DNA from 4 places in the Enterobacter cloacae complex sp. genome. Region 4 is predicted to be linked to each of the others. Evidence: predicted binding sites of a transcription regulator. Region 4 holds the regulator's gene; each other region holds the start of a gene.
The links. Region 4 encodes PurR, which represses purine synthesis genes. Its sites were predicted from a motif close to CANGCAAACGTTTGCNTG; they were not measured.

Region 1 (5,373 bases), 2.3 Mb from region 4:
CAGAAAGCACCGCGCCGATATTGGGCACGTAGTTCAGTAAAAACGCCAGCACGCCCCACATCAGCGCGAACTGCACGTCCAGCAGTACCAGCCCCAGCCAGACAATCACGCCGGTCCACAGGCTAAGCAGGGTTTTCAGCGCCAGATATTTGGACACGCCCTTCAGCGCGCGGTGCAAGCCGGCAATGTGGATCTGCGGATTGTTCAGGGCAAAACGCAGCTTATACGGCACGTGGCGCACTTCGAACAGCATAAACACCACCGTCATCACCAGCAGCAGAATGCTGGCCATCGCCCCGGAAAGCCCGGTCATTAACGTGGTGGCGTAGGTCATGACCTTCTCGGAATCCATCCGGCGCAGCATTCGCTCCGGTGAAATATGCAGATTAACGAACGGCATCATTCGCTGGAGATCGACCAGCTTGCGCGTCAGCTCTTTATTGTACTGCGGCAGCATAGTGGAAAATTCACTCAGCGAGGCGGCGAGCACGCCGAACAGCGCCGTCAGCACAATCAGCATTACGATAACCACAATGGTGATGGCGACCGGGCGGCTGATGCCCCGGCGTAAAAACCATGTCACCAGCGGGTTGAGGACGATGGCGAAAAACAGCGCCAGCAGAAGCTGAACAATGATATCCGCTGCCGCGTGGATACCCGCAAGGATAACCACCAGGCAGGCGAGTTTGAGTAAAATATGAAGTCCGGCTTTATCGGGCGGGCTGGCAGTCATAAGAATTCCTTTTTCCGGGGGGCTCGTTAATTGTAGTGCGCCGGAAGTGCTTCGTCTGGAGCGTTAGTCTGAAAGTCGTGCCAAAAAAATGGCCCCCGGCGCAAGCGACGGAGGCCACGGTATCCCGGTGAACGATTACTGGATCACGAGAGTGTTAATGATGTTTTCAGCGGCGCTCTGCGCTTTCTGCTGATTGTCTGCCGGCAGGGTGATCTGCATGGTCAGCAGTTTGTTATCCACCTTGCCGAGCACCACGGAGGAGTACGCGGTCTGGCCTTTGGCGGAGATGATGCTGTCCAGCTGTTGCAGCGTGTGGCCTTTCAGTTCAATCGACTTATTGGTGACCACCTGAAGCTGCGGGTCGCGGCTGCGCTGCTGGTCTTCCAGACGTTTGGCCAGCACGCCCAGATCTTCGCTGGTATCGTCACCGACAATCACAATGACCGCTTTTTGGCCGGTGGCATCGGAATAGACGTGCATGTTGTTCGCCTGGGTGCCCAGCTTACCGCTCTGATCGGTCATATCCGCAGGCAGAGAGAAACTGAGTTTGCCATCCATCAGGCTCACCGGCTGACCGGTGGCGTTGCTTTCTGCTGACGCGCCCTGAGCAGGCGTTTTGGTGTCGCTGTTATCACAGGCTGCAAGGCCAACAACCAGCAGGCCAATCCCGACATATTTAACCAGATTGCGCATTGACTTCTTCCTTTCGATAAACGGCCATAGCGGCTCATTCGTTCATCTTATCACAACTGATAAAGCGAACCCTTAACCTGCCTGTAATGCGGCGATTTCAGATTTATCTGCCAGCCTTTTCAGCAGCATATTCAACAGCACGCCGTACATCGGCAGGAAGAAAACCAGGCTGATAAGCACCTTAAAGGCGTAGTCCACAAGGGCAATTTCCATCCAGTGTTCTGCCATGAAGGCGTCCGGGCTGCGCCAGAAGGCAATGAAGAAGAAGGCCAGCGTATCGCTCACGTTACCGAACAGCGTCGACGCCGTCGGTGCCATCCACCAGCGATGATTCTGACGCAGGCGGTTAAAGACGTGAACATCGAGGATCTGCCCCAGGGCATAGGCCATAAAGCTGGCGGCGGCAATACGCGCGACGAACAGGTTGAAATGCGTTAGCGCTTCAACGCCCTGCCAGCTACCCATGTAAAACAGGGAGGAGATGGCGTAGGAGACGAACAGCGCCGGGATCATCACCGCAAAAATAATCCGCCGCGCCAGCGGTGCGCCAAAGATACGCACGGTTAAATCGGTCGCGAGGAAAATAAACGGAAAACTGAATGCGCCCCAGGTGGTATGGAAACCAAAAATGGAGATAGGGAGCTGTACCAGATAGTTACTGGAGATGATCACCAGCAAATGAAATAGCGAAAGCCAGAACAACGCTTTGACGCGCTGCGATTGTGTAAAGGAGTTCATATTGTACCTTTTTGATTAATATTTGGGGTGAGGGAACCCAATAAAGCCGCCGCATGATACTGCTTTGACCGCACTTTGCAATGGCTAATTTTCACGCAATCGTTAACCTGGTTTGCATTGACGATAGCGGGGCGTAAACTACAGCCGTTTTTACCTGAACGAGAAGAAAATGACCGATCTGTTTTCCAGCCCAGACCACACGCTTGACGCCCAGGGCCTCCGTTGCCCGGAGCCGGTAATGATGGTGCGTAAAACCGTACGTAACATGCAGAGCGGCGAAACGCTGCTGATCGTCGCTGACGATCCGGCCACCACCCGCGATATCCCCGGCTTTTGTACCTTTATGGAACACGAACTGGTGGCGCAGCAAACGGAAACCCTGCCGTACCGGTATGTGATTCGTAAGGGGTAGGTGCGGCCTGATGCCCGGCGGCGCTTCGCTTGCACGGGCCTACGGGTGTAGTAGGTCGGGTAAGGCGCAGCCGCCACCCGACAAGCACCCATCACAATTTCGAACCATCGTTTCAAAATTTCGCGCTTTTGTGAGGCGCTTCACCCTCCCTTTTCCAGCCGTAGTCTAATTTTTAAACGTCAAAAACTAAAACACCGTTTTAACGCTTATCTCACTACCCTGGAGTTGACTGAATGAAAACGACCCTCAAGCCGTTACTGGCCGCTCTGTGCCTGTCTGCTTTTGCCTGCACCGTTTCCGCGCAAACCATTAAAGCCGCCGATGTGCATCCTGAAGGCTACCCGAACGTGGTGGCGGTTCAGCAGATGGGTGAAAAACTCAAACAACAAACCGACGGCAAGCTGGAGATTAAGGTCTTTCCCGGCGGCGTGCTGGGGGATGAAAAGCAGATGATTGAGCAGGCGCAGATGGGGGCGATTGATATGATCCGCGTCTCCATGGCGCCGGTTGCCGCCATCCTGCCGGATATCGAAGTGTTTACGCTGCCCTACGTGTTCCGCGATGAGGACCACATGCACAAGGTGATCGACGGGGATATCGGCAAGCAGATCGGCGACAAGCTCACCGCCAACCCGAAATCGCGTCTGGTGTTCCTCGGCTGGATGGACTCCGGCACCCGCAACCTGATCACCAAAGAGCCGATCGTCAAGCCGGACGATCTGAAAGGGAAGAAAATCCGCGTGCAGGGTAGCCCGGTGGCGCTGGCCACGCTGAAAGCGATGGGGGCGAACGCAATCGCGATGGGCGTCAGCGAGGTGTACAGCGGCATGCAGACCGGGGTGATTGACGGTGCGGAGAACAACCCGCCAACCTTTGTCGCCCACAACTATATGCCGGTTGCGAAAAACTACACGCTGAGCGGCCACTTCATCACCCCGGAAATGCTGCTCTACTCCAAAGTGAAATGGGACAAACTGAGCGCTGACGAGCAGCAGAAGATCCTGACCCTGGCCCGTGAAACGCAGTTAGAGCAGCGCAAGCTGTGGAATGCCTATAACGACCAGGCGCTGGCGAAAATGAAGGCCGGCGGCGTGCAGTTCCACGATATTGATAAAACGGTGTTTATCAAGGCGACAGAGCCGGTGCGCGCGCAGTATGGCGACAAGCATCAGGATCTGATGAAAGCCATCGCCGACGTTCAGTGATCCGGAGTACGTATGTCCGAACTCTACCTGAAGTGGATGGACCGTCTGTACCTGCTCGCCATGGCGGTGGCGGGTGTCTCGCTGCTGGTGATGACGATTGTCATCCCCATCGGTATCTTCTCACGCTACGTGCTCAACCGCGGCGAATCCTGGCCGGAGCCCGTCGCCATTATCTGCATGGTGACGTTTACCTTTATCGGCGCGGCGGTGAGCTACCGCGCCGGATCGCATATTGCGGTCAACATGCTCACCGACCGTCTGCCCGTATCGCTGCAAAGGCTGTGCGCGCGGACGGTGGACCTGCTGATGCTGCTGATCTCTGGCCTGATGTGCTGGTACAGCTACTGGCTGTGCGTCGAGCTGTGGGAGCAACCGGTGGCGGAGTTTCCGCTCCTGACCTCCGGCGAGAGCTATCTGCCGCTGCCTGTCGGATCGGCGATTTTGATCCTGTTTGTGCTTGAACGCCTGCTGTTTGGCTCGCAGGAAAACCGTCCGGTCGTGCTGATCGGCAACCACAGTTAAGGGGTGAACAATGGATGCTTTTATTTTGTTATTCACCCTCGCCATTTTGCTGGCGCTGGGGATGCCGGTGGCCTTCGCCGTGGGCCTGAGCGCCGTCGCGGGCGCGCTGTGGATTGACCTGCCGCTGGAGGCGCTGATGATCCAGATCACCAGCGGGGTGAACAAATTCACGCTGCTGGCGATCCCGTTCTTCATTCTTGCCGGGGCGATCATGGCGGAAGGGGGCATTGCACGGCGTCTTGTGAATTTCGCCTACGTGTTTGTCGGCTTTATTCGCGGCGGGCTGTCGCTGGTGAACATCGTGGCTTCAACGTTCTTCGGCGCGATTTCCGGCTCGTCGGTGGCGGATACGGCGTCCATCGGCAGCGTGATGATCCCGGAGATGGAGAAGAAGGGCTACCCGCGCGAATACGCGGCGGCGGTAACGGCCAGCGGGTCGGTACAGGCGATTTTAATCCCGCCCAGCCACAACTCGGTGATTTACTCCCTGGCGGCGGGGGGCACGGTCTCCATCGCCACGCTGTTTATCGCGGGCGTATTGCCGGGCCTGCTGCTGGGCGTGAGCCTGATGGTGCTCTGCCTGTGCTTCGCCCGCAAGCGCGGCTACCCGAAGGGGGACAAAATCCCGTTCAGGCAGGCGCTGAAAATCATGCTCGATGCCCTGTGGGGGCTGATGACGGTGGTGATTATCCTCGGCGGGATCTTGTCCGGGATTTTTACCGCCACCGAATCTGCCGCCGTGGCCTGCCTGTGGGCGTTTTTCGTCACCATGTTTATCTACCGCGACTACAAATGGAGCGAACTGCCGAAGCTGATGTGCCGCACGGTGAAAACCGTCACCATCGTGATGATTTTAATCGGCTTTGCCGCAGCGTTTGGTGCGGTAATGACCTACATGCAGCTGCCGATGCGCATCACCGAGTTCTTCACGTCGCTGTCCGATAACAAGTACGTGATCCTGATGTATCTCAACGTCATGCTGCTGCTGATTGGCACGCTGATGGACATGGCGCCGATCATTCTGATCCTGACGCCGGTGCTGCTGCCGGTGACCAACGCGCTGGGGATCG
Region 2 (5,373 bases), 3.3 Mb from region 4:
GCTTCCACCGCCTCGCGGTCTGCGGCGCGGACCTGAATCACCGCGCCCAGCTCTTCGTTAAACAGCGCTGCCAGGCGGTCTTCGCCAAGAGCGCCAATGTTCGCTTCCACGCCGCAGTGGCCGGTGAAGGCCATCTCTGCCAGGGTGACCAGCAGGCCACCGTCGGAGCGGTCGTGGTAGGCCAGCAGCTTGCGCTGTGCCACCAGCGCCTGGATCGCGTCGTAGAAGCCTTTTAGCTGGGCGACGTCACGCACGTCGGCTGGCTTATCGCCGAGCTGACGGTAAACCTGCGCCAGCGCGGTTGCGCCCAGTGCGTTATGGCCTTTGCCGAGGTCAATCAGCAGCAGGGCGTTATCTTCGGTCGCCAGCTGCGGCGTAACGGTCTGGCGTACGTCTTCCACGCGGGCAAACGCGGTGATCACCAGCGACAGCGGAGAGGTCATCTCGCGCTGCTCGTTACCCTCCTGCCAGCGGGTTTTCATCGACATGGAGTCTTTACCCACCGGAATGGTCAGGCCGAGTGCAGGACACAGCTCTTCGCCCACCGCTTTCACCGCTTCATACAGGCCTGCATCTTCACCCGGGTGACCGGCAGCGGCCATCCAGTTCGCGGAAAGCTTGATGCGTTTAATATCACCAATCTGCGTGGCGGCAATGTTGGTCAGCGCTTCACCAACGGCCAGTCGCGCAGAGGCGGCGAAGTCCAGCAGCGCCACCGGCGTACGTTCGCCCAGCGCCATCGCTTCGCCGTAGTAGCTGTCGAGGCTCGCGGTGGTCACGGCGCAGTTAGCGACCGGGATCTGCCACGGGCCGACCATCTGATCGCGCGACACCATACCGGTTACGGTACGGTCGCCGATGGTGACCAGGAACGTTTTCTCTGCCACGGCCGGGAGGTGCAGTACGCGATTCACCGCGTCCGCAACGGTAATGCCCTGGCGGTCCAGCGCTTTGCCCGCCGCTTTGCGGGTGGTGACGTCGCGGGTCATCTTCGGCGTTTTGCCGAGCAGCACGTCCAGCGGCAGATCGATCGGCTGGTTGTCAAAGTGGGTATCGCTCAAGGAGAGGTGCTGCTCTTCGGTCGCTTCACCGATGACGGCATAGGGCGCGCGCTCGCGGCGGCACAGCTCGTCAAACAGCGGCAGCTGATCGGCGGCCACCGCCAGCACGTAGCGCTCCTGGGATTCGTTACACCAGATTTCCAGCGGGCTCATGCCCGGCTCGTCGCTCAGGATGTCGCGCAGGTTGAAACGGCCGCCGCGACCCCCGTCGCTCACCAGCTCCGGCATGGCGTTGGACAGGCCGCCCGCGCCCACGTCGTGGATGAACAGAATCGGGTTGGCGTCACCGAGCTGCCAGCAGCGGTCGATGACTTCCTGACAGCGACGCTCCATCTCCGGGTTGTCGCGCTGCACGGAGGCGAAATCGAGATCCGCATCAGACTGGCCGGAAGCCATAGACGAGGCTGCACCACCGCCCAGACCGATGTTCATGGCCGGACCGCCGAGCACGATCAGCTTCGCGCCGACGACGATCTCACCTTTCTGCACGTGATCGGCGCGAATGTTGCCGATCCCGCCCGCCAGCATGATCGGTTTGTGGTAGCCGCGCAGCTCTTCGCCGTTGTGGCTGTCCACTTTCTCTTCATAGGTACGGAAGTAGCCGTTCAGCGCCGGACGACCAAATTCGTTGTTGAATGCCGCGCCGCCCAGCGGGCCTTCGGTCATGATATCCAGCGCGGTCACGATGCGCTCTGGCTTGCCGAAATCTTCTTCCCACGGCTGTTCAAAGCCCGGGATACGCAGGTTGGAAACGGAGAAACCGACCAGACCCGCTTTTGGTTTAGCGCCGCGACCCGTTGCACCTTCGTCACGGATTTCACCGCCGGAACCGGTCGCCGCACCCGGCCACGGCGAGATTGCCGTCGGGTGGTTGTGGGTTTCCACTTTCATCAGGATATGCGCAGGCTCCTGATGGAAGTCATAACGCCCCGCTTCGCGGTCGGCGAAGAAGCGGCCCACCTCGGAACCTTCCATTACCGCGGCGTTGTCCTTATAGGCAGACAGCACATGGTCAGGGGTTTGCTCCATGGTGTTTTTGATCATTTTGAACAGCGACTTCGGCTGCAGTTCGCCGTCGATAATCCAGTCGGCGTTGAAAATCTTGTGACGGCAGTGCTCAGAGTTGGCCTGCGCGAACATATACAGTTCGATGTCGTTCGGGTTGCGGTTCAGCTTAACGAATGCATCCTGAAGGTAGTCAATTTCATCTTCTGCGAGTGCCAGACCCAGACGCAGGTTTGCGTCGATCAGCGCCTGACGCCCCTGCCCCAGCAGGTCTACGCTCTGTACCGGCGCAGGCTGATGGTGGGAAAACAGCTTCTGCGCCTCATCCAGAGAGGCAAACACGCTCTCCATCATGCGGTCGTGCAGCTCTGCCGCAACGGCCTGCCACTGCGCGTCGCTCAGGGTCGACGCTTCCACATAGTACGCTACGCCGCGCTCCAGACGGTTAATCTGGCTCAGGCCGCAGTTGTGGGCGATATCCGTTGCTTTGGAAGACCAGGGGGAGATGGTGCCCGGACGTGGCGTGGCAAGGATCAGTTTGCCGGTCGGCGTATGGCTGCTCAGGCTTGGGCCATATTTAAGCAGGCGTTCCAGCTGTACGCGCTCCTCTGCATTCAGAGGGGCATTCAGGTCAGCAAAATGGACATACTCAGCGTAAATATTGCTTACCGGAAGGTCGGCCGCCTGAAAACGTGCCAGCAGTTTGTTAATACGGAAGGCAGACAGTGCAGGCGAACCACGCAGAATTTCCATCATAAGTCTCTCGTCTTCGAAGCGCCGGGGCGCTTACAGTGTGCGCAAGGGGGGAAAACGGGCGTCATTATAGAGAATCCTGAGCGCCGACGAAACCGTTTGCGTCGAAATAAAATCATCCATTATGTTTAACAATAGATGTGACCTGTCTCTCTAATTGGTTGCCAACTGGCGCTACTTTGCGCAAAATGCCGCTCAATCAATGGCAAACCCTATTCATAACATGACTACAGCACACTGAGGCATCCGGCGTCGCAGAGAATTAACTAATTGAAAAAATTAAAGATTAATTATCTGCTCATCGGCATTGTTACGTTGCTGCTGGCAGTGGCCCTCTGGCCTTCTATCCCCTGGTTCGGCAAAGCCGAGAACCGTATCGCCGCCATTCAGGAGCGGGGGGAGCTGCGCGTCAGTACCCTCTCTTCCCCGCTTATTTATGACGATATCAACGGTAAAACCATTGGGCTTGATTACGAACTCGCACGGCTGTTTGCAGACTATCTGGGCGTAAAGCTGAAGGTCACCGTGCGACAAAACATTAACCAGCTGTTTGACGACCTGGATCATAACCGCGCCGATATCCTTGCCGCCGGACTGGTATACAACACCGAGCGGAGCAAAAACTATCAGCCGGGCCCAACCTATTATTCCGTGTCGCAGCAGGTGGTTTACCGTGTGGGTAGCCTGCGCCCGCGCTCGCTGGCCGACATCACCGACCAGCAGTTAACCATCGCCCCCGGCCACGTGGTGATTGACGATCTGCGGGAATTAAAAGAGAAAAAATACCCGAACCTCAGCTGGAAGGTTGACCCGAAACTGGGCACCAACGCATTGCTGGAGCAGGTGAAGGATAAAAAGCTGGCCTATACCATTGCTGATTCGGTAGCGATCAGCCTCTTCCAGCGCGTTCATCCTGAAATCGCCGTGGCGCTGGATGTGACCGACGAACAGCCGGTAACCTGGTTTACCCCGCTAGACGACGATCAGACCGTTTCTGCGGCCATGCTCGATTTCTTTAATTCCATCAATGAAGACGGCACCCTGGCGCGTCTGGAAGAGAAATATCTCGGTCACGGTGACGATTTTGATTACGTGGACACCCGCACCTTCCTGCGCGCCGTGGACAGCGTGCTGCCGGAGCTGCAACCGCTGTTTGAGAAATACGCACAGGAAATTGACTGGAAGCTGCTGGCGGCGATTTCCTACCAGGAATCACACTGGGATGCTCAGGCCACCTCCCCGACGGGCGTGCGCGGGTTGATGATGCTGACCAAAAATACCGCCCAGAGCCTCGGCATCAGCGACCGGACCGATGCGGAACAGAGCATCAGCGGCGGCGCGCAGTATTTGCAGGATATGATGGCAAAAGTGCCGGAGACGGTCCCGGAAGGGGAGCGGATCTGGTTTGCGCTGGCCGCCTATAACATGGGCTATGCGCATATGCTCGACGCGCGCGCGCTGACGGCGAAAACAAAAGGTAATCCGGACAGCTGGTCTGATGTAAAACAGCGCCTGCCGCTGCTTAGCCAGAAACAGTGGTATAAAAAACTGACGTACGGCTATGCGCGCGGACATGAAGCGTATGCCTACGTGGAGAATATTCGTAAATATCAGATAAGCCTGGTGGGGTATTTGCTGGAGAAAGAAAAAGAGGCAACCGAGGCACAACAGCTGGCTGAAAGCTATCCGGTGGTCGCACCGGACGAGCTTAATCACCCTGCGGCTTCAATTCTGCCTTTTGTTGCTTTTTCTGCTGCCGACGCATTCGAAAAAAGTCACTTAACAGACCCGAACATTCTGGTGCAAGTACCCCACCGATAGTTTTCACCTGGTGGTTCATCCCCGGATGCCCAAGCACGTCCATCAGCGAGCCGGCAGCACCCGTCTTTTCATCCCGCGCGCCAAATACCAGCGTGCCGATTCGGCTGTGCACCATTGCCCCGGAGCACATCACGCACGGTTCAAGGGTGACGTAGAGGGTGGTATCAAGCAGGCGATAGTTTTGCAGCACCAGTCCGCCCTGACGAAGCGCCATGATTTCAGCATGCGCGGTGGGATCGTGGCGGCCAATAGGACGGTTCCACCCTTCTCCAATCACCTGATTGTTATGGACCAGCACCGCGCCCACGGGCACTTCGCCCTCTTCCCAGGCGCGCTGAGCCAGCGCCAGCGCGTGGCGCATCCAGTATTCATGATTGTGTTCAGGGTTGGACAAGGGCTGATACTCCAGTCGAAAAGCGGGCGGCATTATACACAGCCGTTATAGATAAGACTATTCGAGTTGCTGAAGTTCACCCAGAGGCGTGACGCGCCAGCGGTGCTGGCAAAAATAGAGCAGCGGGTTGTCCTGCTTGCTGTCGCTGTAGCCGCTGTACAGACGCAGCGGCGTGCCGATGCGTTTTTCCAGCTGAACCACTTTTTCATGCCCCAGGCAGCGCATCGTCAGGACCCAACCGCCGTAGCCGCGTGAAATTTGCGTAGCGATAAGATTTACGCGCTGTAGCCAGGGGGTATCAAAATAGACCTGCTCTACCAGCGTCTGCGGGGAGCCGGT
Region 3 (5,373 bases), 3.5 Mb from region 4:
CCCGTACAGCAGCAGCGAGACGCCGCCCATCACCGGCACCGGGATAATCTGGATCGCTGCCGCCAGTTTACCGACGCAGGAGAGCAGAATGGCGATGATCGCCGCGCCGCCAATAACCCAGGTGCTGTAGACGCGGGTGATCGCCATTACGCCGATGTTCTCGCCGTAGGTGGTGTTTGGCGTGGAGCCGAAGAAGCCGGAGATGATGGTGGAGAAACCGTTGGCAAACATGGAGCGATGCAGGCCCGGGTCGCGGATCAGGTCGCGCTTCACGATGTTCGCCGTCACCACCAGGTGGCCGACGTGCTCGGCAATTACCACCAGCGCGGCAGGCAGAATGGTGAAGATTGCAAACCATTCGAAGCGTGGGGTGTAGAAGGTTGGCAGCGCGAACCAGTGCGCCTCGGAAATCGGCGTAGTATCCACAACGCCCATCACGAAGGAGAGCGCGTAGCCCGCCAGCACGCCGATCAGGATCGGGATAATCGCCATAAAGCCGCGGAACAGCACGGAGCCGAACACCGTCACGCCCAGCGTCACCAGCGAGATAATAATGGTTTTAGAATCCGGTGACTGACCATCCGCCGGCAGCAGGCCGGCCATGTTCGCCGCCACGCCAGCAAGCTCCAGGCCGATGACGGCAACGATAGCGCCCATCGCCGCAGGCGGGAACATCACGTCCAGCCAGCCGGTGCCTGCTTTCTTCACGATGAAGGAGACCAGGCAGAACAGGACGCCGCACATGATAAAGCCGCCCAGCGCGACCTCATAACCCAGCGGCAACAGCAGCAGTACCGGAGAAATAAAGGCGAAGCTCGACCCGAGATAGGCCGGAATTTTGCCTTTACAGATAAAGAGGTAAAGCAGCGTACCGACGCCGTTGAACAGCAGCACGGTAGCCGGGTTAATGTGAAACAGGATTGGCACCAGCACGGTTGCGCCAAACATGGCGAACAGGTGCTGCAAACTAAGCGGGATTGTCTGTAAAAGCGGCGGTCTTTCACTCACCCCGATAGCACGGCGCGTCATAGTGTTTTCCTCTGAGTGTTATTGTTGGTTTTTATTCAAAAAAAAGCCGACTATCAAAGTCGGCTTCTTTATCGTTATTCGATTATTTAGTACCAAAAATCTTATCGCCGGCATCGCCAAGTCCCGGGATGATGTACCCGTGCTCGTTCAGTCCCTGGTCGACAGACGCGGTATACAGTTCAACGTCCGGGTGCGCTTTTTCCAGCGCCGCAATACCTTCCGGCGCTGCAACCAGGACCAGCACCTTAATGCTGCTGCATCCGGCTTTTTTCAGCAGGTCGATGGTGGCGATCATCGAACCACCGGTCGCCAGCATCGGGTCAACCACCAGCGCCATACGCTCGTCGATGTTAGAGACCAGCTTCTGGAAGTACGGGACCGGCTCAAGGGTCTCTTCGTCACGGTAGATACCCACCACGCTGATACGCGCGCTTGGCACGTGCTCCAGTACGCCTTCCATCATGCCCAGACCCGCACGCAGGATTGGCACCACGGTAATTTTTTTACCTTTGATCTGCTCAACCTGTACCGGACCGTTCCAGCCTTCGATGGTCACTTTTTCCGTTTCCAGATCGGAGGTTGCTTCGTAGGTCAGCAGGCTGCCCACTTCAGAAGCCAGTTCGCGAAAACGCTTCGTGCTGATGTCATGCTCACGCATCAGGCCCAACTTGTGTTTAACGAGTGGGTGTTTCACTTCCACAATCTTCATTCTCTTTCTCCTCTGAGGTGGCATCCGCAAAAAAATCGCGGGATTATACCGCTTTTTTCCGATTGCGCCATACCCAACTTGCTTGACGTATATCAATCAAAAACAAAAAAGCCGGAGGCAGGGCTCCGGCTTGGGTGCGGGATCTTGCCCGGTGGCGCTGCGCTTACGCGGGCCTACGTGTATTGTAGGTCGGGTAAGCGTGAGCGCCACCCGACAATTAGAGGTTATCGCCGTTGCTGGCAATCACCTGCTTATACCAGTCGAACGACTTCTTCTTGCTGCGGTTCAGCGTGCCGTTCCCTTCGTTATCTTTATCGACAAAGATAAAGCCGTAGCGTTTTTTCATTTCACCCGTTCCGGCAGAGACCAGGTCGATACAGCCCCACGGGGTATAGCCCATCAGATCCACGCCATCTTCCACCACCGCTTTTTTCATCTCGCGGATGTGTGCAGACAGATAATCAATGCGGTACTGGTCGTTTACCGTGCCGTCGCTCTCCTGCACGTCGATCGCGCCAAAGCCGTTTTCAACAATGAACAGCGGGAGCTGATAGTGATCCCAGAACCAGTTCAGAGAGTAGCGCAGCCCGACAGGGTCAATCTGCCAGCCCCAGTCGGATTTCTGCACGTACGGGTTAGAGACCAGACTCTTGCTCTCGTCGTAATCCAGCGCCGGGTTATCTGCCGTCGCTTTGGTGGCGAAAGACATGTAGTAGCTGAACCCGATGTAATCCACGCAGCCCTGCGTCAGCGCGGCCTTATCTTCTTCGGTGATATCCAGCGCGAAGCCGCGACGTTCAAAGTAGTTGAGCAGATGCTGCGGATACTTGCCGCGCACGTGCACGTCGGTGAACCAGTAGCGGCGATGCATGGCGTTCATCGCCATCATCATGTCGTCCGGCGCGCAGGTCAGCGGGTAGATGGGACACATGGCAATCATGCAGCCGATTTGCAGCGACGGGTTGATCTCGCGGCCCGCCTTCACCGCCAGGGCGCTGGCCACCAGCTCATAGTGCGCCGCCTGGAACATGACCGGCTCGCGGTCTTCACCCGGCGCATATTTCAGCCCGGAGTTGGTGAACGGCGCAAAGTCTTCGTGGAAGTTTGCCTGGTTGTTGATCTCGTTAAAGGTCATCCAGTACTTCACCTTGTGCTGGTAACGCTCAAAAACGACCTTCGCGAAGCGCACGAAGAAGTCGATCAGCTTACGGTTGCGCCAGCCGCCGTATTCCGTTACCAGGTGGAAAGGCATCTCGAAGTGGGAAAGCGTGATAACCGGTTCGATGCCGTACTTCAGGCACTCGTCAAACAGGTCATCGTAGAATTTGAGTCCTGCTTCGTTCGGCTCCAGCTCGTCGCCTTTCGGGAAGATACGCGTCCAGGCGATGGAGGTGCGGAAGCATTTGAACCCCATCTCGGCAAAGAGTTTGATGTCTTCTTTATAACGGTGGTAGAAATCGATGGCTTCGTGGTTTGGGTAATTTTTCCCCTCCAGCACGCCGTTGGTGATTTCACGCGGCACGCCGTGGGCGCCCGCGGTCATGACGTCGGCAACGCTTACCCCCTTGCCGCCCTCTTTCCAGCCGCCTTCAAGCTGGTGCGCCGCAACGGCTCCACCCCACAGAAAACCTGCTTTAAATCCAGACATTTGCTTTCCCTCATTCTGCGTTATTTTCTGCAAAAACAGTTACAGAAACCGGTTTCAGTTTGATGATGTGCAAAGGGGAAAGCCGTTGCAAGCAGATCGCAGAAACCGGTTTCATTTTCGTGAACAGAGTCAAGTTTGTCGCCCTTTACAGGCCTTTGAGAAAAAAAGATCTTCGCGCCGAGAATAGGCTCGCAAACGTTTGCCTGGACTGTTAGAATTGCGCCGATTTTTCTTACTAGCTATGCAATCGCGTGGGGACTTGAGCCGTGACCAACAAAACTTCTCTCAGCTACAAAGATGCCGGTGTTGATATTGACGCAGGTAATGCGCTGGTTGACCGAATCAAAGGTGTGGTGAAAAAAACCCGCCGCCCGGAAGTGATGGGTGGCCTGGGTGGATTCGGCGCACTGTGCGCGCTGCCGCAAAAATATCGTGAACCTGTGCTGGTCTCGGGTACGGATGGTGTAGGGACAAAACTGCGTCTGGCGATGGATCTTAAGCGACACGATACGATCGGTATCGATCTGGTGGCGATGTGCGTCAACGACCTGGTGGTACAGGGCGCTGAGCCGCTGTTCTTCCTGGATTACTACGCGACCGGCAAGCTGGACGTGGACACCGCAGCCAGCGTCATTAACGGCATCGCCGAAGGCTGTCTGCAATCCGGCTGTGCGCTGGTCGGCGGTGAAACCGCTGAAATGCCCGGCATGTATCACGGTGAAGATTATGACGTCGCAGGCTTCTGCGTTGGCGTGGTAGAAAAATCAGAAATTATCGACGGCAGCAAAGTGGCTGACGGCGATGTGCTGGTTGCGCTGGCCTCCAGCGGCCCGCACTCTAACGGCTACTCTCTGGTACGTAAAATCCTCGAAGTGAGCGGTTGCGACCCGCTGACCACCGAGCTGGACGGCAAACCGCTGGCCGATCACCTGCTGGCCCCGACCCGCATCTACGTGAAAAACGTACTGGCGCTGATTGAGAACGTCGACGTTCACGCTATCGCTCACCTGACCGGCGGCGGCTTCTGGGAAAATATTCCGCGCGTGCTGCCGGACAATACCCAGGCGGTAATCGACGCCTCCTCATGGCAGTGGCCGTCCGTCTTCAACTGGCTGCAAACCGCCGGCAACGTGAGCTCGCACGAAATGTACCGCACCTTTAACTGCGGCGTGGGCATGGTTATCGCCCTGCCGGCAAGCGAAGCGGATAAAGCGGTTAAGCTGCTGACAGAAAAAGGTGAAAACGCGTGGAAAATCGGTACGATTAAAGCGTCCGATTCCGAACAGCGTGTGGTCATTGAATGAAAAACATCGTGGTGCTTATTTCCGGCAACGGAAGCAATTTGCAGGCAATCATAGATGCCTGCAAACAGAAGAAAATCAATGGCACCATTCGGGCAGTATTCAGCAACAAGGCCGATGCATTCGGCCTTGAGCGCGCGCGGGAAGCCAATATCCCCGCGCACGCGCTGGAAGCCAGTCAGTTCGCGGGCCGTGAAGCGTTTGACCGCGAACTGGTGCAGGAAATTGACGCCTACGCACCCGACGTCGTGGTGCTGGCAGGCTACATGCGCATCCTGAGTCAGGCTTTTGTTGAACACTACGCCGGTCGGCTGCTCAATATTCACCCTTCCCTGCTGCCAAAATATCCCGGCCTGCACACCCATCGTCAGGTGCTGGAGAACGGCGATGAGGAGCACGGTACCTCCGTGCATTTCGTCACCGACGAGCTGGACGGCGGTCCGGTGATTTTGCAGGCGAAAGTACCGGTCTTTGACGGCGACAATGAAGACGACGTGACCGAACGCGTACAGACGCAGGAGCACGCCATTTATCCCCTGGTGGTAAGCTGGTTTGTCGATGGACGCCTGGAGATGCGCAACGGCGCAGCCTGGCTGGACGGCGTGAAGTTGCCCCCGCAGGGTTATGCGGCCGAAGAGTAGTCTGTTTGAATTGCCCGGCGGCGCTTCGCTTTCACGGGCCTACGC
Region 4 (5,373 bases):
ATTTTGCAGCGCGGCAGCGCGGCCCGTCGCCTGCGGGAACGGACGTAACGCCTGCGCCACAACGATAGGGTAAATGGCCCCGTTAGCGATCGCCATAACGCAGAACGGAATCAAAATTTCTGCAAGCCCGGCGCCGGGAATAAAGCCGACGGCCCAGGTCGCAATCACGCTTAACGCATACAACACCAGCAGCCAGGGCAGCATCTGTTGGCCTTCCCATTTTTGCAGTGCGGCGCGACAGCCATAGCCACCCACCAGGAAGGCGATGGTCTGTGGAACGTAGCTCAGGCCGATAGCCGCCGGGCTGTAGCCCATGTCATGCAGAATGAACGGCGAACCGGTCAGCCAGGCAAAGAAGCTGGCAGAGCAGGCGGCATAAATCAGCACGTTACCGCGATAGGCTTTTGCCCGCAGTAAGGAGGTAAAGGTCACTGGCTGCGCGTCCGGATGCGTCTCTTTTTTACGCGCAGGCTTGAGCCCGAACGCGGGCAGCATCAGCACCAGCGTGATGGCAAACAGCGTGGCGAAAATGGCCTGCCAGTCGAAATGCGCCAGGATCCAGCTGCCCAGCAGCGGGGCGAGCGCCGGCGACAGGCCGACCAGCGGCATAATGGTGGCGAAAATGCGGTTAGTGCGCGAAGCCGGATAATAATCGGTTACCAGCGCCTGCCAGGTGACCGCTGCGGCACAGACGCCGACGGCCTGGATGAAGCGCAGCACGAGGAGCCAGGCGGCATCGCGGACCCACAGCATGCCCAGACAGCCTACGGCAAAAATTGCCAGTCCCAGCAACAGGACGGGTTTACGGCCAAAACGATCCGAGAGCGGCCCCCAGAGCAGTTGCGCCAAGGCAAAGCCTGCGAGGAACAAACTCAGGCTGGCGCTGATGGCGGCGGCAGGGGTTTGCAAATCTTCCTGCATCGCGGCGAACGCGGGCAGATACATATCGGTCGCCAAAAAGCCCAGCACGCTTAAGCCGCCGAGCCAGACTAAAAATCCTTTCCTGGGTTGCACTGTTTATTCTCCTGAGGAGGCAGGTGTACGTTGGCGCAGAGTGTAGGAGGTGCAAAGCAGCTTGTGAAACGCTAATATTTGGCGGGTGAATTCAAAAATTTTGCAGGCAAAAGATGTGGTCAGATTATTCTCTTGAAGTGGTCGATGCCGTGGCGCGTAACGGCAGCTTTACCGGTGCCGCCCAGGAGCTGCATCGCGTTCCCTCGGCCATCAGCTATACGGTGCGTCAGCTGGAAGCGTGGCTGGCGGTCCCGCTGTTTGAGCGGCGCCATCGCGACGTGGAGCTCACGCCGGCCGGCGCGTGGTTTTTGAAAGAGGGGCGGTCTGTTATCAAAAAAATGCAGATCACCCGCGAGCAGTGCCAGCAGATCGCCAACGGCTGGCGCGGTCATCTTTCCATCGCGGTGGATAACATCGTTAAGCCGGAACGCACCCGGCAGATGATCGTCGATTTCTATCGTCATTTCTCCGACGTCGAACTGCGCGTTTCACAGGAGGTGTTTAACGGCGTCTGGGATGCGCTGGCGGACGGCAGGGCAGAGATGGCGATTGGCGCCACCCAGGCGATCCCGGTTGGGGGGCGCTACGCGTTTCGCGACATGGGCATGCTGAGCTGGACCTGCGTGGTCGCGCGCGATCATCCGCTGGCGGCGCTGGAAGGGCCGCTGAGCGATGACACCTTACGCAACTGGCCCTCGCTGGTGCTGGAAGATACGTCCCGTTCGCTGCCGAAGCGCATTACCTGGCTGCTGGATAATCAGCGCCGCGTGGTCGCGCCGGACTGGGAGTCGTCAGCCACCTGCCTGAGCGCGGGGCTGTGCGTTGGCATGGTGCCGGTGCATTTTGCGCGTCCGCGCATTGACGCGGGGGAGTGGGTGGCTCTGACGCTGGAAAATCCCTTCCCGGACGCCGCGTGCTGTCTGACGTGGCAGCAAAACGACGTATCGCCCGCCATGGCCTGGCTGCTGGATTATTTGGGAGACAGCGAAACGCTGAACCGGGAGTGGTTACGGGGACCAGCGTAGCTGGCCCCGTAAAAGGATTAACGACGGTAGTCGCGGAACGGACCGTCCGCAACGGAACGGCGTTCAATCAGGCGCGGGTGCACTTCAATGGACTGGGACTGTTCACGCTTGTTGACGATCCTGTCCATCAGCATATTGAAGGCGGTTTCACCCAGCGAATCTTTCGGCTGGTGAATGGTGGTCAGCGCCGGCGTAAAGAAGCGGGCGTTGCGCACGTTATCATAGCCGATCACCGAGATATCCTGCGGGACGCGCAGGCCGAGTTCATCTGCCGCACAGAGGGCGCCCATGGCCATGATATCGCCGCCGCAGAACACAGCGGTAGGGCGATGCGGCTGGGAGACGATCTGCTGCATGGCGCGATAGCCCGACTCCGGCTCGAAATCGCCCTGAACAATCCAGTTTTCCGGCACGGTAATCAGCGCCTCTTCCATCGCCTTCATGAAACCGGCCAGGCGGCCAGCACCGGTGTTACGCTCCAGCGGGCCCGGGATCACGCCAATTTCACGGTGACCGCGTTCCACCAGGTAACGCCCCGCCATGTAGCCGCCTTCAAAAGCGTTATCGATAACGGAGTCGGTGAAGTCGGCGCGCGCTTCGCCCCAGTCCATCACCACCATCGGAATGTGGCGATACTCTTCCAGCATGGAAAGGACCGACTCTGGGTATTCAGAACACATCACCAGCAGGCCGTCGACGCGCTTTTGCGCCATCATCGACAGATAAGCGCGCTGTTTCTCAATGTTGTTCCACGCGTTGCCCAGAATCAGGGTATAGCCCTTCTGGAAGCAGTTTTTTTCAACGGCTTCGATAATTTCAGCAAAGTAGGCCGCTTCACTGCTGGTGGCCAGCAGGCCAATCGATTTGGTGTGATTAACCTTCAGGCTACGCGCGACCGCACTAGGCGAGTAGTGAAGTTCTTTGATCGCTGCCCAGACGGCATTGCGCGTCTCTTCAGCGACAAAACGCGTTTTGTTAATAACATGTGATACGGTTGTGGTGGAAACGTTTGCGCGTTTTGCTACGTCTTTAATTGTTGCCATTAAATGTCACTCCAGACCATATCCTAAGCTCCTGAAACCATTGAAGGTAAACGTTTGCCTTCTCTCACCCTTATTACGCAATCTTGAGTTGCGACACGCCGGGAAAACGACACAGGACGTCAGGAGGGGGTCAGTGGCCGGTACGCTAATAAATTTAGCGTGGAATTTTGTCCTATCTTGATGAAAAGGGGAAGAGGTAAAGTGGATATCCGCTTAAATCCTGGAAGATTTTTGACCTGAACTGTGTAAAAATGAGCAGGCTCACTTTTCGTAGGGTGAATAAAAGGAGAAAAATTGATGAGTACCGATCTGAAGTTTTCGCTGTTTACCACCATTGTTGTTCTTGCCCTGATTGTTGCGGGTGGTTTAACCGCTGCGCTGCACTGATTTAGATGGAGGGAGAATTTTCTCCCTCGCTTGCCGCTATTGTTATCTTTCCGGCAAAAATCTTTTGCCAAAATGTTAACTTCTCATTTTTTGTGATTGATGTCATGCTTTTGACTTCTTAATTCTGTGCCGGGTAACGGCACGGTATCCGGAGTTTATTCATGAAAATCAATTTTCCCCTGCTGGCCCTGGCGATTGGCGCCTTTGGGATTGGCACCACTGAATTCTCCCCGATGGGGTTATTGCCTGTTATCGCCCGGGGCGTGGATGTCTCTATCCCTGCGGCCGGTATGTTGATTAGCGCCTACGCGATCGGCGTGATGGTGGGCGCGCCGCTGATGACGCTGCTGCTTTCGCACCGCGCGCGCCGCAATGCGCTGATTTTCCTGATGGCGATTTTCACCCTGGGCAACGTGCTTTCCGCGATTTCGCCGGATTACACCACCCTGATGCTTTCCCGTATTCTGACCAGCCTGAACCATGGCGCCTTCTTCGGGCTGGGCTCGGTTGTTGCCGCCAGCGTGGTGCCAAAACATAAGCAGGCCAGCGCGGTAGCCACCATGTTTATGGGGCTGACCATCGCCAATATCGGCGGTGTTCCCGCCGCCACCTGGCTGGGAGAAGCTATCGGCTGGCGTATGTCTTTCCTCGCAACCGCCGGACTGGGCGTGGTCGCGATGGTCGCGCTGTTCTTCTCACTGCCGAAAGGAAGTGCGGGAGAACGTCCGGAAGTACGTAAAGAGCTGGCGGTGCTGATGCGTCCCCAGGTGCTTTCCGCGCTGCTCACCACGGTACTGGGGGCGGGGGCGATGTTTACGCTCTACACCTATATCTCCCCGGTGCTGCACGACATTACCCATGCAACGCCACTCTTTGTTACCGCGATGCTGGTGCTGATTGGTGTCGGGTTCTCGATTGGCAACTATCTCGGCGGCAAATTTGCCGACCGCTCCGTGAGTGGGACGCTGAAAGGCTTCTTAACGCTGCTGATCGTCATCATGGTGGCGATCCCGTGGCTGGCGCGTAACGAAGTGGGCGCCGCGGTTGCCATGTTGGTGTGGGGCGCCGCAACCTTTGCCGTGGTGCCGCCGTTGCAGATGCGCGTGATGCGTGTTGCGCATGAGGCGCCGGGGCTCTCATCGTCCGTGAATATCGGTGCGTTTAACCTGGGCAATGCGCTGGGAGCCGCTGCGGGCGGGGCGGTGATTTCCGGTGGTTTAGGTTACAGCTTTGTGCCGGTGATGGGGGCGATCATTGCCGCACTCGGCCTGCTGCTGGTGCTGATGTCCGGGCGTAAACAGCCAGAAGCGGTGTGTACGGCGGAATAAACAAAAACGCAGAAGGGTTGCCCCTTCTGCGTGTCCCTTACGCGGCGAAGTTCTTCGCAACAAATTCCCAGTTAACCAGTGCCCAGAAGTGCTCCAGGTAGTTCGGGCGCGCATTACGATAATCAATGTAATAGGCGTGTTCCCATACGTCCACGGTCATCAGCGGCGTTGCGCTGGTGGTCAGCGGCGTACCCGCATTAGAGGTGGAAACGATAGCCAGTTTGCCATCGGCCTCTTTCACCAGCCAGGTCCAGCCGGAGCCAAAGTTTTTAACGGCGGCGTCAGTAAACTTCGCTTTGAAATCCGCGAAGCTGCCGAACGCGGTGTTAATCGCTGCGGCCAGGTCACCGGTAGGTTCCCCGCCTGCATTCGGTGCCAGGCAGTGCCAGTAGAAGGTGTGGTTCCACACCTGAGCAGCATTGTTGAAAACGCCGCCGTCTGAATTGCGCACGATCTCTTCCAGCGTTTTGCCTTCAAAATCGGTGCCTTTAATCAGGTTGTTCAGGTTGGTGACATAGGTCTGGTGATGTTTGCCGTAATGGTACTCCAGGGTTTCCGCGGAAATGTGCGGGGCCA

Region 1: the regulator PurR is predicted to act here: its motif matches at 2,257-2,274, upstream of tusA (sulfurtransferase TusA).
Region 2: the regulator PurR is predicted to act here: its motif matches at 2,908-2,925, upstream of purL (phosphoribosylformylglycinamidine synthase).
Region 3: the regulator PurR is predicted to act here: its motif matches at 3,575-3,592, upstream of purM (phosphoribosylformylglycinamidine cyclo-ligase).

Annotation. Positions count from the first base shown of each region.
Region 1 is NZ_LT991957.1:1,793,733-1,799,105, reverse strand. It holds gene DBR02_RS09135 (AI-2E family transporter) at 1-733, opposite strand, end outside; gene DBR02_RS09130 (DcrB family lipoprotein) at 869-1,426, opposite strand; gene DBR02_RS09125 (7-cyano-7-deazaguanine/7-aminomethyl-7-deazaguanine transporter) at 1,499-2,164, opposite strand; gene tusA (sulfurtransferase TusA) at 2,334-2,576, shown strand; gene DBR02_RS09115 (TRAP transporter substrate-binding protein) at 2,810-3,781, shown strand; gene DBR02_RS09110 (TRAP transporter small permease) at 3,794-4,303, shown strand; gene DBR02_RS09105 (TRAP transporter large permease) at 4,314-5,373, shown strand, end outside.
Region 2 is NZ_LT991957.1:795,011-800,383, forward strand. It holds gene purL (phosphoribosylformylglycinamidine synthase) at 1-2,822, opposite strand, end outside; gene mltF (membrane-bound lytic murein transglycosylase MltF) at 3,090-4,640, shown strand; gene tadA (tRNA adenosine(34) deaminase TadA) at 4,528-5,067, opposite strand; gene yfhb (phosphatidylglycerophosphatase C) at 5,092-5,373, opposite strand, start outside.
Region 3 is NZ_LT991957.1:507,520-512,892, forward strand. It holds gene uraA (uracil permease) at 1-1,029, opposite strand, end outside; gene upp (uracil phosphoribosyltransferase) at 1,112-1,738, opposite strand; gene DBR02_RS02410 (6-phospho-beta-glucosidase) at 1,956-3,386, opposite strand; gene purM (phosphoribosylformylglycinamidine cyclo-ligase) at 3,653-4,690, shown strand; gene purN (phosphoribosylglycinamide formyltransferase) at 4,687-5,328, shown strand.
Region 4 is NZ_LT991957.1:4,045,278-4,050,650, forward strand. It holds gene punC (purine nucleoside transporter PunC) at 1-1,014, opposite strand, end outside; gene punR (DNA-binding transcriptional activator PunR) at 1,128-2,039, shown strand; gene purR (HTH-type transcriptional repressor PurR) at 2,057-3,082, opposite strand; gene cydH (cytochrome bd-I oxidase subunit CydH) at 3,380-3,469, shown strand; gene DBR02_RS19965 (MFS transporter) at 3,631-4,797, shown strand; gene sodB (superoxide dismutase [Fe]) at 4,835-5,373, opposite strand, start outside.